Linked DNA regions of Loktanella sp. M215. Each later gene encodes a partner of the first gene's protein in a complex. Links are inferred from orthologs where the notes say so. Each region holds a gene or a part of one and is shown in the gene's direction. Other genes may lie near its edges.

Region 1 (3,689 bases):
TCCGGCGACGGTGCGCTGACATTGACCGCGCAGGGCGACCGGGGCTTTGCCAACGGGTTCGCCGGCGACGCCGCCTACAACGGCACGCCGGGGCGGTTTGCGGGCGTGTTGGGAAACAATGACGCGGTGGCGACCGTGACCGGGCAGGGCGGCAGCCGCTTTTATGCCGGTGGTTTCAGCATCGGGCGCTAGCCTGCGGCCCAGGCCGCGGCAAAACGCACTTTGTGATTGTCTTATGACAGTCATCTCCCCTATGAAGGTGGTACGGGCGGTTGCCATGACGGTATGCGCAAATCCCCGGTGAGATTCTCTGGTGCGGTCTACGCGGGCAATGTCTGCGGTTCCGCTCAGCTGATTGGATCGGAAACGATCGCAAGTACGCCCTTGGTTTGCATGTGAACAACTGTGACCGGGCATTGAACCGGCCCCTGTTCGCACGGGCCAGATAAGGACCGCGATGCGAGGCGCGCAGACAGATGGCCACACGATCCGCACCCCAAGGGGTGTCGTCGTGGCCCGCGCACCCATCGCCTACATCAGACATGACAGCCGCACGATCGCGCCCCCCGGGGCCGATGGCGTGCGTCATGTGATTGGATATCATGAAGAAAATGCTGATCGACGCCACCCACGCGGAAGAAACCCGCGTCGTTGTGGTAGACGGAAACAAGGTCGAGGAATTTGATTTCGAAAGCCAGTTCAAGCGACAGCTTGCTGGCAATATCTACCTGGCCAAGGTCACGCGGGTCGAACCCTCGTTGCAGGCGGCCTTTGTGGATTACGGCGGCAACCGCCACGGATTCCTCGCGTTTTCCGAGATTCACCCCGACTATTACCAGATCCCGATTGCCGACCGGCAGGCGCTGATCGCCGAAGAAAAGGCCTATGCCGCCAGCCAGCGCGCTGACGACGATGCCGAGGATGAGGCGGACGAGGCCGAAGCCGCTGGCGACGACACCGGATCGAAGCCCCGCGTGCGCCGCACGCGCCGTCGGGGATCGCGCGCAGCGGATGCGTCGGGCGATGATGCGACGGCCAAGCGTGACGTCGCCGGGATGGAAACCATCGACCTCGACGATCCTGACGAAGGCTCCAGCCCGATGGAACTGGTCGGAGAGACTCCGGTCGATACCCCGAGCCACGACGACGAGGATGATCATGACGATCAGCCGACGGCCGCCGACAAGGACGACAGCATCGACGTCGTGGCCGAGGATGACAGCGACGACGTGCGCCCGGCGCGCAAGCCGCGGCCCAAGCGCTACAAAATCCAGGAGGTCGTGAAGGTCCGCCAGATCATGCTGGTGCAGGTCGTTAAGGAAGAGCGCGGCAACAAGGGTGCGGCGCTAACCACTTACCTGTCGCTTGCCGGTCGTTACTGCGTCCTGATGCCGAACACCGCCCGGGGCGGCGGCATTTCACGCAAGATCACCAACGCCGCCGACCGCAAGAAGCTGAAGGATATCGCAGGCGACATGCTGGTGCCCGAAGGCGCCGGCCTGATCATCCGCACCGCAGGCAGCCAGCGCACCCGGACCGAGATCAAGCGCGACTACGAATATCTGCAGCGGATGTGGGAAACGATCCGCGAACTGACGCTGAAATCCATCGCTCCCGCGAAGATCTATGAAGAGGGCGATCTGATCAAGCGGACGATCCGCGACCTTTATTCAAAGGACATCGACGAGGTCATCGTGGCCGGGGCCGAAGGGTTCCGCACCGCCAAGGACTTCATGCGGATGATCATGCCGTCCCACGCCAAGAACGTGAAGCAATACGCCGAGCAGATGCCGCTGTATGCGCGCTATCAGGTCGAAGGCTACCTTGCGGGCATGTTCAACCCGACCGTGCAACTGCCCTCTGGCGGTTACATCGTGATCGGCGTGACCGAGGCGCTGGTGGCGGTCGACGTGAACTCTGGCCGGGCGACCAAGGAAGGGTCGATCGAGCAGACCGCGCTGAAGACCAACCTGGAGGCCGCCGACGAGGTGGCGCGCCAGATGCGTCTGCGCGACCTGGCCGGTCTGATCGTGATCGACTTCATCGACATGGACGAACGCCGCAACAACGTGGCGGTGGAAAAGCGGTTCAAGGATGCGCTGAAGACCGACCGCGCGCGCATTCAGGTGGGCCGGATCTCCGGCTTTGGCCTGATGGAAATGTCGCGCCAGCGTCTGCGCCCCGGCATGCTGGAGGCGACAACGCAGCCGTGCCCGCATTGCCATGGCACCGGCCTGTTGCGGTCCGACGACAACGTGGTGCTCAACATCCTGCGCCAGATCGAGGAAGAGGGCACCCGTGCCCGGTCCAAGGAAGTGCTGGTGCGCGCGCCTGTGTCCATCGCCAATGTGCTGATGAACGGCAAGCGGGATCATATCGCCAGCATCGAATCGCGCTACGGCATGTCCGTGCGTGTCGAATGCGACGTGACGCTGGTCTCGCCGGATTTTGCCATCGACAAGTTCAAGACCGCGACGCGGGTCGTGCCGGATGCGCAGCCCTTCGTGCCGCCCGCGATGGACGCGCGCGATCAGGCTGACGAACATGTCTTCGACGAGGTCGAGGCGGAAGAGGTGGCCTCACCCGTGGCGGTCGAGGCCGACGCGTCGACCGAGGACAAGGCCCCGCAGGCGCGCACGGCACCCGATGCCGAGGCCGACGACCAGCCCCGGAAAAAGCGGCGCCGGCGGCGGCGGCGGCGGGGTGGCGCCGGTGGCGATCAGGCGAACGATCAGACCCAGGGCGATGACGACGACAGCGACGAGTCCGATGACGGCGCGGCCACGACGCCTGAGGGGGTCGAGGCTACAGCCGAGGAGAAGCCCAAGCGTACCCGCTCGCGCAGCCGCAAGCCCAAGGCAGAGGTGACGGCAGAAGCCGCGACCGACGCGGTGGCCGCCGAGACGGCGACCGATGCACCGGCCGAGGCGGCGCCTGCCGCCGCAGACGCGCCCGCAGCAGACGAAGCGCCGAAAAAGCGGACCCGGACGCGGCGCAAGCCCGCTGCCGCTGCCGAAGGCGAGGCCACTGAGGCCCCGACCGAAGAGGCGCCCAAGCCCAAGCGTCGCAGCCGCGCCAAGAAGCCGGTCGAGGCCGCAACGCCCGAAGTGGTGACGGAAGCCGAAGCCGCCGTCGCCGTGGCAGAGACGCCAGCGGCGGATGCAACGACCGAGACGGCCCCGGTGGCCGTGGAGGTTCCGCCTGCGGAGACCGCACCGGAGCAGGCACCCGCCGCAGCGCCGGAGACCATGGCCCAAGAGGCCGCGCCGGAGGTGAAATCCGTGCAGACCGCAGCGCCTGCCGCAGCGGAAGAACCCGAGGCCGAGGCTGAGGCCGACGTCGACGAGAAGCCCAAGAAGCGCGGCTGGTGGTCTTTGGGCCGCTAAGCCCCGCGCGACGCACATGAAAAAGGCGGGCCTCACGGTCCGCCTTTTTTAATGTCCGCGCTTCGGTCGGGTCAGCCCTTGCGGATGTAGTAGATCTGGACTGGGCCGTCGTCTTCGCTGGCGGCCAGCGCATGACCGGCCTCGGCGCAGAAGTGGGGCACGTCGATGACGGCGGCGGGGTCGTCGGCGCGCATGCGCAGCACCTGACCGCTGGTCAGCGCCTGCAAGCGTTTGCGGGCTTTCAATACGGGCAGGGGGCACAGCAGCCCGACGGCATCAAGTTCGGCATCATGGTTCATGCCG
Region 2 (3,244 bases), 480 kb from region 1 along the record:
TAATCCACCCCCAACATTGGCGCAGAAGGGCACGACACTTGGACAATCTGCGCGGCAGCATCCTGATGGTTCTCGCGATGCTCGGCTTCGCACTGGAGGACATGTTCATCAAGCAGATGGCGGGGGCTCTGCCGACGGGGCAGATCCTCGCCATGCTGGGTCTGGGCGGCGGCATCGTCTTTGCTATCGTCTGCCGCATGCAGGGCGAGCGTCTTCTGCGCCGCGACGTCCTGCATCCTATGGTCCTGCTGCGTAACGCCGGCGAGGTCTTTGGAACGCTGGGCTATGTTTCCGCCGTGGTGCTGACGCCGATCTCTTCGGCCTCGGCGATCTTTCAGGCGACGCCGCTGTTCGTGACGCTGGGGGCGGCCCTGTTCCTGCAAGAAGCCGTCGGCTGGCGGCGCTGGGCCGCGATCGCCGTCGGGTTTTGCGGCGTGCTGCTGATCATCCGGCCGGGCATGGATTCCTTCCGCCCCGCATCGCTCTTCGCCGTGCAGGGCGTGATCTTCCTCGGTATCCGCGATCTGGCGACCCGGCGGATCCCCAAGACCATCAGCTCCATGCGCCTGTCCACCTACGCCTTTGCCGTCATCGTGCCCACCGGGTTGGTCCTGATGGCCGTGGTCGGCGACCGCTTCGTCCTGCCCGGCACCACGGATTCGCTGCGCGTGGCGGGATCCATCGTGGCGGGCGTGCTGGGCTATTACGCGTTAGTCACCGCGACACGGCTGGGCGACATGTCCCATATCGCACCGTTCCGCTATTCCCGCCTGGTCTTTGCCCTGATCGTCGGCGTCACCGTCTTCGGCGAACGCCCCGACGCCGCCACCTTGTTCGGGGCCGCGATCATCGTGGGATCCGGCACCTACGCCGCCCTGCGCGAAGGCCAGCGCCGCCGTGCTTCCCTTGCAGCAGCAGGCGCGATATAACACCGTTAACGCTAACATCACCCACCGGAGGCCTCTCATGAGCAGTATCATCGACATCCACGCCCGCGAAATCCTCGACAGCCGTGGCAACCCCACGGTCGAGGTCGACGTGACCCTCGAAGACGGCACCATGGGCCGCGCCGCCGTCCCCTCGGGTGCGTCGACCGGCATGCACGAAGCGCACGAGCGCCGCGACGGGGACAAGTCCCGCTACATGGGCAAGGGCGTGCTGGAAGCGGTCGCCGCCGTGAACGGCGAGATCTTCGAGGCACTGCTGGATTATGACGCCACCGATCAGGTCGGCATCGACATGACGATGATCGAACTGGACGGCACCGACAACAAGGGGCGTCTGGGTGCGAACGCGATCCTCGGCGTGTCGATGGCCGTCGCCAAGGCCGCCGCCGATTTCACCTCGCAGCCGCTGTTCCGCTACATCGGCGGCACATCTGCACGGATGCTGCCGGTGCCGATGATGAACATCATCAATGGCGGCGAACACGCCGATAACCCGATCGATATTCAGGAATTCATGATCATGCCGGTGGCTGCGGACAATATCCGCGAAGCGATCCGCATGGGCTCCGAAGTGTTTCACACGCTGAAGAAAGAACTCTCCGCCGCGGGCCACAACACCGGCATCGGCGACGAGGGCGGCTTTGCCCCCGGCCTGAACTCCACCCGCGAAGCACTTGATTTCATTTTGAAGTCCATCGAAAAGGCAGGCTACACACCCGGCAAGGATATCTACCTCGCCCTCGATTGCGCCTCGACCGAATACTTCAAGGACGGCAAGTACGAGATGAAGGGCGAAGGCGCCTCGTTCACCTCGGACCAGAATGTCGACTACCTTGAAAAGCTAGTGAACGACTATCCCATCATCAGCATCGAAGACGGCATGTCCGAGGACGACTGGGACGGCTGGAAGGCCCTGACCGATCGTCTGGGCGACCGCGTGCAGCTGGTGGGCGACGACCTTTTCGTGACCAACCCAAAGCGTCTGGCCGAAGGCATCAAGCGTGGATCGGCGAATGCCATGCTGGTCAAGGTCAACCAGATCGGCACCCTGACCGAGACGTTGCAGGCCGTCGACATGGCCCACCGCGCGCGGTTCACCAACGTCATGTCGCACCGCTCCGGAGAGACCGAGGACACCACCATCGCCGACCTTGCCGTGGCCACCAACTGCGGCCAGATCAAGACCGGGTCGCTGTCCCGCTCTGACCGCTTGGCCAAGTACAACCAGCTGATCCGGATCGAGGAAATGCTGGGCGAGACGGCCCTTTACGCCGGACGCAGCATCCTGCGGGGCTGATGATCGCCCGGTTCGATACGCCACTTTCGACCCGCCGCAGGTTTCTGCGGCGGGTCTTTACCTATGTCGCCTTCGCGGGCGGCGTGCTGGCGGTCTGCCTCGGCATCGGGATGGCCGGCTATTACTGGATCGTCGGACTAGACTGGATCGACGCCCTTCTCAACGCCAGCATGATCCTGACCGGCATGGGCCCGGTCGACCCGATGCCGGACGACGCGGCCAAGCTCTTTGCCAGCACCTACGCGATCTTTTCCGGTGCAGTCTATCCGGCGATCACCGCGATCCTGCTCTACCCGTTCCTGCACCGCCTGCTGCACATCTTCCATTTCGAGACGCAGGACGACGGGGCCTAACCTGCGGCGGCTCCTTCTTCTGGTCGCAAATACTTCGGGGGTTCGGGGGCTGGCCCCCGGCAGCATCCGCAAAGGGGCGGCACAAACGCAAAAGGGGCGGCTTGCGCCACCCCTTCCGGTCGTCCGATCAGGGCGGGAGATTACTCCCAGAAGCCTTCGTCAACGTCCTGTGCCGCTTCGATGTCCGCTTGGGTCATCTGCGTGACATAGGCGTAGGTGCCATCGTCCAGCGCTGTCAGGCGCACGTTCTCGACGGGCATCATAACCATCTTGTCGCCCAGACCGAGGAAGCCACCGACTTCACCGACGATTGCAACCATCTGGCCGGTCTTGGACAGCACGATGTCCTCGATCGAGCCGATGCGCTCCCAGCCTTCGCCGGTGCCCTGATAGGTCTCGTTGTTGGTCCACATGCTGTTGTCTTCTGCGGCATCCATGCGCCAGACCTGACCACCTGTGATGTCACGGGTGCGGATCAGGTTTTCCGACGTCGTCAGATCGAAGTTCTGCATGTCGTCCACACTGTCCGCTGCGTCTGCCGTTGCATCTGCAGCATTCTCGACAGCATTGCCCGTCGCATCAGCGGCGTTTTCGACAGCGTTGCCGGTTGCATCGGCGGCATTCTCGACAGCGTTGCCAGCGGAATC

The links.
Region 2: the proteins of GLR48_RS15235 (region 1) and eno are in contact, whole or in part, in a solved structure (PDB 2FYM), measured with the Escherichia coli proteins. The link is inferred for Loktanella sp. M215 from one-to-one orthologs.

The regions. Positions count from the first base shown.
Region 1 is NZ_WMEA01000001.1:3,069,839-3,073,527, reverse strand. The notes cover bases 216-3,586. They hold GLR48_RS15235 (Rne/Rng family ribonuclease), read left to right. Parts: upstream 216-599; coding sequence 600-3,386; downstream 3,387-3,586. Other genes in these bases: GLR48_RS15230 (sulfurtransferase TusA family protein), read right to left, coding at 3,458-3,586. In the rest of the region: GLR48_RS15240 (hypothetical protein), read left to right, coding at 1-192; more of GLR48_RS15230, read right to left, coding at 3,587-3,685. UniProt on the Escherichia coli protein: Endoribonuclease that plays a central role in RNA processing and decay. Required for the maturation of 5S and 16S rRNAs and the majority of tRNAs. Also involved in the degradation of most mRNAs.
Region 2 is NZ_WMEA01000001.1:2,588,073-2,591,316, reverse strand. What follows is about bases 180-3,105. They hold eno (phosphopyruvate hydratase), read left to right. Parts: upstream 180-966; coding sequence 967-2,244; downstream 2,245-3,105. Other genes in these bases: GLR48_RS12700 (PRC-barrel domain-containing protein), read right to left, coding at 2,738-3,105; GLR48_RS12705 (hypothetical protein), read left to right, coding at 2,244-2,597; GLR48_RS12715 (DMT family transporter), read left to right, coding at 180-929. Outside these bases: more of GLR48_RS12715, read left to right, coding at 39-179; more of GLR48_RS12700, read right to left, coding at 3,106-3,244. UniProt on the Escherichia coli protein: Catalyzes the reversible conversion of 2-phosphoglycerate (2-PG) into phosphoenolpyruvate (PEP). It is essential for the degradation of carbohydrates via glycolysis.